3 regions of the Paenibacillus sp. J23TS9 genome follow, and region 2 is predicted to be linked to each of the others. Evidence: predicted binding sites of a transcription regulator. Region 2 holds the regulator's gene; each other region holds the start of a gene.
What was found. The regulator CtsR, encoded in region 2, represses protease genes until heat stress. The targets are predictions, from matches to a motif close to ATGGTCAATAAAGGTCAAACA.

Region 1: KJS65_RS18090 (ATP-dependent Clp protease ATP-binding subunit) is a predicted target of CtsR. The motif match lies at 2,074-2,094, and genes of this name have one in related genera.
Region 3: clpP (ATP-dependent Clp endopeptidase proteolytic subunit ClpP) is a predicted target of CtsR. The motif match lies at 1,362-1,382, and genes of this name have one in related genera.

What each region holds. Positions count from the first base shown of each region.
Region 1 covers NZ_BOSG01000002.1:577,553-580,835, forward strand. Annotated here, with positions in the region: gene KJS65_RS18090 (ATP-dependent Clp protease ATP-binding subunit) at 1-1,937, opposite strand, end outside; gene KJS65_RS18095 (DUF4091 domain-containing protein) at 2,405-3,283, opposite strand, start outside.
Region 2 covers NZ_BOSG01000008.1:62,022-65,304, forward strand. Annotated here, with positions in the region: gene mcsB (protein-arginine kinase McsB) at 1-914, opposite strand, end outside; gene mcsA (protein-arginine kinase activator protein McsA) at 944-1,471, opposite strand; gene KJS65_RS28475 (CtsR family transcriptional regulator) at 1,499-1,960, opposite strand; gene KJS65_RS28480 (GNAT family N-acetyltransferase) at 2,369-3,283, opposite strand, start outside.
Region 3 covers NZ_BOSG01000010.1:38,675-41,957, forward strand. Annotated here, with positions in the region: gene KJS65_RS29040 (DUF3298 and DUF4163 domain-containing protein) at 1-511, shown strand, start outside; gene clpP (ATP-dependent Clp endopeptidase proteolytic subunit ClpP) at 675-1,271, opposite strand; tRNA gene KJS65_RS29050 (tRNA-Arg) at 1,458-1,532, opposite strand; gene KJS65_RS29055 (sugar-binding transcriptional regulator) at 1,857-2,909, shown strand; gene gap (type I glyceraldehyde-3-phosphate dehydrogenase) at 3,028-3,283, shown strand, end outside.

The sequences.
Region 1 (3,283 bases), on a different contig from region 2:
ATCTCAATTTCGCCGAGCATATTATCGACAATCTGAACGAGATCATCTTCCTTCAGTGAAGCAAACGGAATAATCGCATCAAAGCGGTTCAGGAATTCAGGCCGGAAGTACGAGCCCAGCGAGTCCAAAATCGAACTGGTCTGTACGGATTCAGCAGCCGAGAAGCCTACTGTGATCTTTTTCTCCGTAATGCCTGCATTGGAGGTCATAATGATCACCGTTTCCTTAAAGCTTACGGTACGGCCCTGGCTGTCCGTCAGGCGGCCGTCATCCAATACCTGCAGGAACATATTCTGCACATCGGGATGCGCCTTCTCAATTTCATCCAGCAGGATAATACTGTACGGATTGCGGCGTACACGCTCCGTCAATTGACCCGCTTCATCATGACCGACATAGCCTGGAGGCGAACCGATCAGCTTGGAGACGGAATGTTTCTCCATATATTCGCTCATATTCAGCCGAATCATAGCGTCTGCCTGACCAAACAGTTCCTCTGCCAGCGACTTGGACAGTTCTGTCTTACCAACACCGGTTGGTCCGACGAACAGGAAGGAAGCGATTGGTTTATTTTTCGGCTTGAGTCCTGCACGGCTGCGGCGTACCGCTTTAGCTACCTTCTCCACCGCTTCGGTCTGACCGATCACTTTCGTTTCCAGACGGGCTGCAAGGTTCTTCATCTTGTTCTGCTCATCCTGCTGCAGTTTACCGACCGGAATGCCTGTTTTGCGTTCAATGATCTGCTGTATATCCTCTACACGCACCTCTGTCTGGCTGCCGTGATCCGTTCCGGCATGATTGAGCTGGTTCAACAGACTGGCTTCTTCATCGCGCAGTTTAGCAGCAAGTTCGTAATTTTCAGCTTGGGTTGCCTGATCCTTCTCGCCGCTAATTTTCTCAAGACGTGCTTGAATCTGCCCATGACCGCTCTCGGAAGCACGCAGATTCAGTTTGGCGCCCGATTCATCAAGCAGATCGATGGCTTTATCCGGCAGGAAGCGGTCCTGAATATAACGGTGAGATAACTGTACACAAGCTACAATGGTGTCATCCGAATAGCGGACCCCATGGAATTCCTCGTATTTCGGACGCAGTCCTTTCAGAATCTCAATGGTTTCCTGTACCGTTGGTTCATCGACCATGACTGGTTGGAACCGGCGTTCCAGGGCAGCATCTTTTTCGATCTGACGATATTCCTTCAGTGTAGTAGCACCGATCACCTGCAATTCACCGCGTGCCAACACGGGCTTCAGGATATTACCGGCATCCATCGAACCTTCAGCGGAACCAGCACCGACCAGCAGATGGATCTCGTCAATGAATAACAGAACATTCTCGCGCTGCTGCAGCTCGGCAATCAATTGTTTGACTTTCTCTTCGAACTGACCCCGGATCCCTGTACCTGCAACAAGAGAGGCAACATCCAGTGAATATACCTCTTTATTCAGCAGCTTGGCCGGTACTTTGCCTTCGATAATACGGAGGGCAAGACCTTCGGCGATGGCTGTTTTACCAACCCCTGGTTCACCGATCAGCACCGGGTTGTTCTTACTGCGGCGGTTCAAAATTTCAATGACACGTTCGATCTCCTCATCACGGCCAATCACCGTATCAATCTGGCCAGCATTCGCGGCGTCATTCAGATTGCGTCCCAGCTGATCCAGCATTCCGCCTCTTTGGCTGCCGTTGCCGGAAGCTCGGTTAGCTGCAGCATGGGTGCCAGAAGCATCATGTTGAGCTTGCTGCGGCTGCATGAAGCCTTTGAAGAATTCATCGATCGGCGGCATGCCCGATGAGCCGAAACCGGCATGGAACGGGATTCCGCTGTTCATTTTTGCATAGCATTCCTGACATATATAAAGTTTTTCGGATTTTTGATTGATTGTTAGGCTAAGTCCTACCGTTGCTTCGTTATGATTACATTTTTGACAACGCATTGTACATGGCCCCTTTCTTGGTATGTTGCTAATTGGGTTGGATGAAGCTAAGTTATTAGTCTTTAACTGAGTTGTGAAAATGAACACCGCCGTAACGGTATTCGGTCTAAGTTTGACGTTTGATCAATTTCTTTTGACTTTGACTTTCTTTGACTATTATACCGCATTCAGACGCAAAGTCAAGATGTTTGAAAACGATATATTGAAAATTTTCATTTTGTTTTCCGGAAGCCGCGTGGAGGCAAACTCACCAGGTCAAAGCTGTCATCGATGCGGATGCCGTCACGGATGATCTGAAGGTGTACATTCATACCTGTCTTGCAGAACACGCAGACCAAAAGAGCTGCCCAGTGGGAAGTAACCCCCGGCAGCCCTTCTTATTGCTCATGAAGCCATTCCCTCGAAATTCCGTACGAGTAACTTGCACCAAAAAAAGGGACATCGACAGATGCCCCTTTTCGTAAAAGCTATTTCTTCATCAGCATATGCTCTTTAATCTTACCGTTGATCCAATCCCGCTTCGACAGAATCCAATCCGCATTCCTCGGATAGCAGCTGAATGTGATCGGCTCATCCAAGCCCTCATCCAGCGCCGCGAGTACCTCATCCCGTCCCATCAGTTCCTCCAGCAGGCGCAGCGCGCGCAAATCCTGCAGCGCCTCGTACATAACCTCCATCCGGATCGATTCGATCGGGCCGTCCTCGCCCGGATACACCAGGTAGGCGTCGCCGGAAGGGAAGGCACCCCCTGCATCCGTCACGCGGAACGGGTCGATAACCTGCTTGGAATACTGCGTATACCAGAAGTTATACCCCCAGTGCAGGAATCCGGCCGCATCGTATTTGTACAATTGGTAACCGAGTATCCGGTTGCGTGCAGACGGCATGCTGAAGAAGCGGTTGGATACATCCCTGTACTGTGATACGCAGTAATACGTCCACAGCGGCGTGACCCCGTGCTCCAGGAAAGGCTCGATGTGATTGTTGGCCGGGATCGGGTTCTCCACCAAACCCTTTTCATAGAAGTCGTAATCCGACAGCGCGTCGATGATGGGAAATCCCTCGAGCAGATCCTTGACGATATTACGGGCGCTTTCGTAAGACTCCAGGTGATCCAGCGTCGGCTCATCGGAAATATGGAAATAGCTGCGGCTTTCCAGCCCGTTCTCCCGAATCCAGTCAACCAGCTGCGGCAGGAACTGATTCAGGAATGCACGATAGGCGTCGCCCGACGCGTCGGTCTCCCAGCCGAAGATGCGCTTCGCTTCGCCATCTGCGGTTGCCATGATTTTCGGCGCGTGCTTCGCCCCCCACTGCGTGAACAGATGCGAGAATTCGAAATACTC
Region 2 (3,283 bases):
ACAATACCGAGATCAACGCCTAAACGTACATCGGACAGCCTTTGCCCAGCTTCCTTGGAATCCATCACTTCTGCGTACGACAAAATGCCGTAAGACCGTTTGATCCGGTCCGTAATACGGAGACGTGAATCATTCATAAGCCGGGTACGGGCATTCTTCTCGTGCTCGATAATTTGCAGTACTACGCTGTGCAGATTATCTATGATCTCATTTTCACTCTGCCCAAGCGTAATCTGGTTGGAGATCTGAAACAGGTTTCCTACTGCTTCGCTGCCTTCCCCGTAAATTCCTCTAACGGTTAGGCCAACCTGGGAAACAGCGGATAAAATCCGGTTAATCTGCTGTGTCATCACCAGAGCCGGAAGATGCATCATTACAGACGCCCGGAGCCCCGTTCCTACATTGGTGGGACAGCTGGTTAGATATCCGCGTTTGTCGTCAAACGCATAATCCACCTCGGCCTCAAAAAGATCGTCGATGGATGTCGCCTTTTCCCACGCTTCACGGACCTGAAAACCCGGATACAGACATTGAATGCGAAGATGGTCCTCTTCGTTAATCATGATACTGATAGATTCGTCTTCACTGATCATCACGGCCCCGTTTTGAGACTCATTCGCCAGGCTGGGACTGATCAAATGCTTCTCTACCAGAACCTTTTTATCAATCGGCTCGATTTCATCCAGCTCGATGGTGTAGAACGTTCCTAAAGACTTGATATCCTGTTCCTCGGGCACTTTGGCCAGAAGATTCAGCACTTCCTCCGATTGCTGGCGTGTCGCCAAAAGGGGAAACGGCAAGTGCTGCAGGTTCCGCGCTATGCGTACCCGGCTGCTGATGACGATATCGGAATCGCTTCCCGTACCAAGCATCCACTCACTCAGCGCTTTCTCGGTAAACCGGAGATTGGGCATCACGCATTCCTCCTCGCTTTAAGCGAACTTTACTGTCCTGCCATTTCTTTTTCAAGTGTTCTGATCTGGTCTCTAAGCTGGGCAGCTTCTTCAAATTCCTCCTGCTGAATACACTGCTGCAGTTCGAGCTTAAGATCATCGATTTTGCGTTTTAATTGGATCCGTCCGCCGCTTCTCTTCGGCACTTTGCCGACATGCACCGTATTCCCGTGCACTCTCTTGAAGAGAGGATCCAGGCGGTCGCCAAAATATTTATAACAGGAGCTGCAGCCGAACCGGCCTATTTTGCTAAATTGCGAATACGTCATTCCGCATTCTTCACATCGCAGGGATTGTGGCGCTTTGACGCTACTACTTGCCGTCCCTTTTCCCGCGGTTTCAAAATCAAGCAGTCCTGATAATAGGCTGTGTATAGAGAATCCTCCCGAGGTGCCAGGAATCATTTCCCCTTTTTCCCTCGCACAGGTTTCACAAATGTGGAACTCATTTTTCTCACCGTTTACAATTTTAGTGAAATGCAGCGTTGCGGGTCTCTTTCCGCATTCTTGACAAAGCATATCGAGTACCTCCTATTCTCTGTAGACTCATTTGCCTAGCAAAGAAATCAGCATCGCTTTCATTATCCTTGCACGTATCTCATCCCTAAAGGGAAGTTTGACCAATAGGATCTCTCTGGATATGGCAGCCCGCATCATGCACGCTTCCCGTTTACTCAAAAACCGGGCTTCCTCCAACTGGTAAATCAGCCCTTCTGCGACGGTTTGATCAATCGTACTGCCAATCGTCGTATGTAGATGAGTATGGAGCGCCGAATGTTGCGGAAGCTCAATACGTTGAATCCGGATATAACCGCCGCCTCCGCGCTTGCTTTCCACGAGATAGCCCTTCTCCAGCGTAAATCTTGTGCTTATCACATAATTGATCTGGGAGGGTACACAGGAAAAATGGTCCGCCAGATCATTACGCTGTATTTCGATCAATCCTTCGGGACTTTCATGCAAAATACCCTTCAGATATTGTTCAATAATATCAGAGATATTACGCATCATTCATCCTCCACTTGTAATGCTGTCGAAAGCCAATAATTTCTCCATTCCAACACCAGCTTCAAGGATCATTCACATAATTAAAAAATTACCCAAAGATCCAAAGCGCGAACCGGATACAAGAGAATACAAACATGGGCCGCCGGTATCCCCGCAGCTTCTGCTTTATTATTGTAACATCAGGCAATTCAGATCATACATAAACATCATTTATTCACAGACTATTCCATGTTTGATCAACAACTGACTTTGACTTTCTTTGACTATATTATAACATATTCTCACGTTTTGCCAAGGGGGCAGCTGTATTTATATCATTTTTGACCTATTTGTCCGATTTCATCCCTTTTATTAGAAATAACTCCCCCGCCATTTCTGTGCAGGAGAGTTATGTATATTATTAATATTTCAAAAATAGTCAAGCAAAAACGTTTGACCAACGGGAATAGCTTGCTCCAATCTGGTTATGGCTTCAGCCTCTCCGTTCAATCTTCCCAATTTCCACAATTCCATTGGCCGCTTATAGCCTAACATCATAGCAGCGAGCGTCTGGATATCGCACTGAATTTGTGTATTCTCATCTGAAGCTGTCTTTGTTGCAGAAGCTTTTCCTTCTGCTGAAAGTGTCCACTGCCAATTCCCCTCATTCCATGGGGCATGTGGATCTTTAATTTGTACCGTCCAGGATTGTTCCTCTCCGCTGCCTTGGAAAGCAAATTCCTGTACAAATCCTGCTGCATTTACAATCCGGGCCATACCAAAAGGCGAAAGCTCCTGCGTAATCCTTGGATCTGCAAGCATATACGTTAGGCCGTCATTGGCAGGCATTTGGGCTAAAACGGTTTGGGTTACCATCGAGTCATGATTGCATATGAAGGTCCATAATGCCCGTCTGGATTCTTCATTCAGCCAAACAAACTCTTCAACCAAAAGCTCTTTTTTCTCGGCTTTATATAGTAGGTATCCTTGCGGCTCTCCCGAAGGGGAATAATACACGGCTGTGTGTCCCTCATCATCCAGAATGGAATGCTTCCACCTTTCCTCGCTACGGACCATCATACCGTTAAAACCGCTTGCATAAGCCTCGTATACCTGATTTAAGATGGCTATATCCGTAATATCTCGCCGCACAGTTCCATCCGTCATTTCCTTGGCAGGCAGCTTGTCGGTTGGAATAACATACTTTTTATAATCACTGAACATTTCCCAGCCATACTTGCGGTAGAAAGGAAAAGAAAAAGGATGCAGTAAGGAGAGCAGCTTACCCGATTCATTCATCACCTTCAGTGAGTGCGTAAGAAGCTGATTGACCAGTCCTTGCCG
Region 3 (3,283 bases), on a different contig from region 2:
GCAATCCAAGATCAACAAAGCCTTTAAGGATGATGCCGAAGCCTTCGCTGCAGATAGCGAAGAGCAGGCGAGCCACAGGGATGGTAAGATCGAGCATATGTACGACTTTGTCCAGAGCTTCGTTGTTACCTACAACCGCGAAGGCATCCTCAGCGTGGTTACCGATAAGTATGGATATTCGGGAGGGGCTCATGGCGGCACATACCGCGACGGCAAGACTTTCTCTCTGAAGGACGGCAAGCAGCTGGAGCTGGGCGATGTGCTTAAGGCCGCACCGGATTACAAGCAGAAGCTCGACAAGCTGCTGAAGCAGAAAACGATAAAGGTTACCTTTGACGGCAAGGGAGCAGGCCTCTCGGATCAGCCGAGCTTCTATGTCAAAGAGGGCGGACTTGCTATCTACTATCAACAGTACGAGATTGCGCCTTATGCGGCAGGTCTTCCGACGTATACGTTCAGTTTCGGCGAACTGCTTCCGAAGGGTACCGACCCATTCGCGGATTACAAATAAGTATTGTTCATTATGAAAATAAAGAAGGTGTCGCAGGTTTTAAGCCTGAGGCACCTTCTTTTGTTGCATTCAGAAAATACCATAGAATGTAAGGATGGAACATGATAAAAAGAGAGCCGCCTCCTTAGGTTCAGGAAGCAGCTCTCTTTTAATGCCTAAAAGCTTAGACGCCTTGCACCGGAGGATGCTCCAGTACTTTATCGATCAGGCCGTATTCAGCGGCATCTTTTGCACTCATGAAGTAGTCGCGGTCCGTATCCTTCTCGATCCGTTCCAGCGGCTGACCCGTACGATCAGCGAGGATGCGGTTCAATGTATCACGCATTTTCAGGATGCGGCGGGCGCGGATCTCGATATCCGTTGCCTGACCCTGAGCGCCGCCGAGCGGCTGGTGAATCATGATTTCACTGTTTGGCAGACCGAAACGTTTGCCTTTGGCACCCGCATTCAAGAGGAATGCGCCCATGGAAGCAGCGAGGCCTACGCAGATGGTAGATACATCCGGCTTAATGTACTGCATTGTATCAAAAATCGCCATACCGGCTGTGATGGAGCCGCCCGGGCTGTTGATGTAAAGGTGAATATCCTTTTCAGGGTCTTCGGCAGCCAGGAACAGAAGCTGGGCAATAATCGAATTGGCAACCACGTCGTTGACATCGGAACCCAGGAAAATAATGCGGTCTTTCAAGAGTCTGGAATAAATGTCGTACGCGCGTTCGCCGCGGTTGCTTTGTTCAACGACCATAGGTACATAACTCACGTGGAAAACCTCCCTATTCACATAGATCAAGTATAATCATTCTATACATACTGTTACCGTATTAACCACATGATAAACAATTTCAAACAAAAAGTCAAAGATAGTCAAACTCAGGGTAAAAAAAATAGCCGATGATTGGCTTTTGTCCTGTTGGTTAAACATATGGTAGAAGTTTGGTAAAAATAATGGCGCGCCCGCGAGGAATTGAACCTCGATCTCAGGCTCCGGAGGCCTACGTCATATCCATTGGACCACGGGCGCGTAATGTAATTTCTGTAGAATGAGTGTCGGTAAATCATGTCACCACACGTCCTATACAGCAAAAATTATTATATGATATATGGCTGAAGATTGCAAGAGATCTTTTGGTGAATAGGGACAAGTACGTGTTATTGGCGGTGATGCAGGCCTTTTGCCCGTACACCTGTATAAGAGGAAAGAAGAATGTGAAGGATAGACGTTAGACTACTTGCAACTGACCTGAAAATTGAGTAGAATGTAAGTGGGACTTAAAACGTTAACCCGGGACATTTTAAGGCCAAGGAGTCAGAGTGAAGGAAGTTGAAGTTGCAGGAGTGGAAAGCAATGCGGAAAATAATAGAGATACAAAAGCAGCTTCTGCCTGATCTCATGGACATCCTCAAGACAAGGTACACCATTCTTCATCAGATCATGCTTTCGGAGCTGATAGGCCGGCGTACGCTGGCAGCATCGCTTCATATGACGGAGCGGGTTTTGCGGGCAGAGACAGATTTGTTGAAAGCCCAAGGACTCATTGAAATTGAAAGCTCCGGCATGAAAGTCAGCGAAGCGGGACGAAGCCTGCTGGAACAGATGGGACCGATGGCCAAGGAGCTGTTCGGACTGAACGAGCTCGGTGAGAAAATCCGTCATGCCTACGGCCTGCAGAAGGTTGTGGTCGTGCCGGGGGACTGTGAAAACTCACCGCTGACCAAACGCGATCTCGGACGTGCAGGAGCCAAGGCTCTGCTAGGAGTTATGAATCAAGAAGACACCGTGGCAGTCACCGGTGGTTCCACGCTGGCAGCTGTTGCGGAGGAGCTCAATCCTCAAGTGTCTGTCCCTATGAAGAACAGCTGGTTTGTACCGGCGAGAGGCGGCCTTGGAGAGAGTATGGAATTCCAGGCGAACACCATTGCCTCTACCATGGCGAAGCGTGTAGGCGCACAGTACCGGCTGCTTCATGTACCGGATCTGCTGAGCGATGACGCGTATCAATCGCTTGTACAGGACAGGAATATCCAGGAAATTGTACAGGTGATCCGGCAGTGCCGTATTATTATGCACGGCATTGGGGACGCAATGGAAATGACCCGGCGCAGAAGGCTGGATTTATCTACGGTGCAGGATATTCAGAAGGAAGGCGCGGTGGCCGAATCTTTTGGCTACTACTTTAACGAACAGGGTGAAGTTGTTCATCGGATGCTCACGCTTGGCCTCCGGCTCGAGGATATTATGAGAACGGAGATCGTGATTGGGATCGCTGGCGGGAGAGACAAGGCGGATGCCATTCACTCCGTGCTGAAGTTCGGACACGAGAACATACTCGTTACGGATGAGGCAGCAGCAATCGAAATTTGCAGACGAATTGATGAACAATTACCTGAAAGTCATTAAAACAACAGAGTTATCAATACAGGTGTAATGCCTGTTTTGAATAAATACTGGATTTTGCGACCGTATTAACGGCTTTTGCAGAATCCTCAAAAAAAAGAAATTCTAGGAGGACTATTCAATGAGTGTAAAAGTAGGCATTAACGGTTTCGGACGTATCGGACGACTCGCTTTCCGCCGCATTCAAAATGTGGAAGGCATCGAAGTTGTGGCAATCAACGACTTGACTGATGCTAAAATGTTGGCTCATTTGCTTAAATATGATACAACGCAAGGCAAATTCGGTGGCGATGTTGAAGTTCATGACGGCTTCTTCAAAGTAAACGGCAAAGAAGTTAAGGTTCTTGCGAACCGTAACCCTGAAGAGCTTCCTTGGG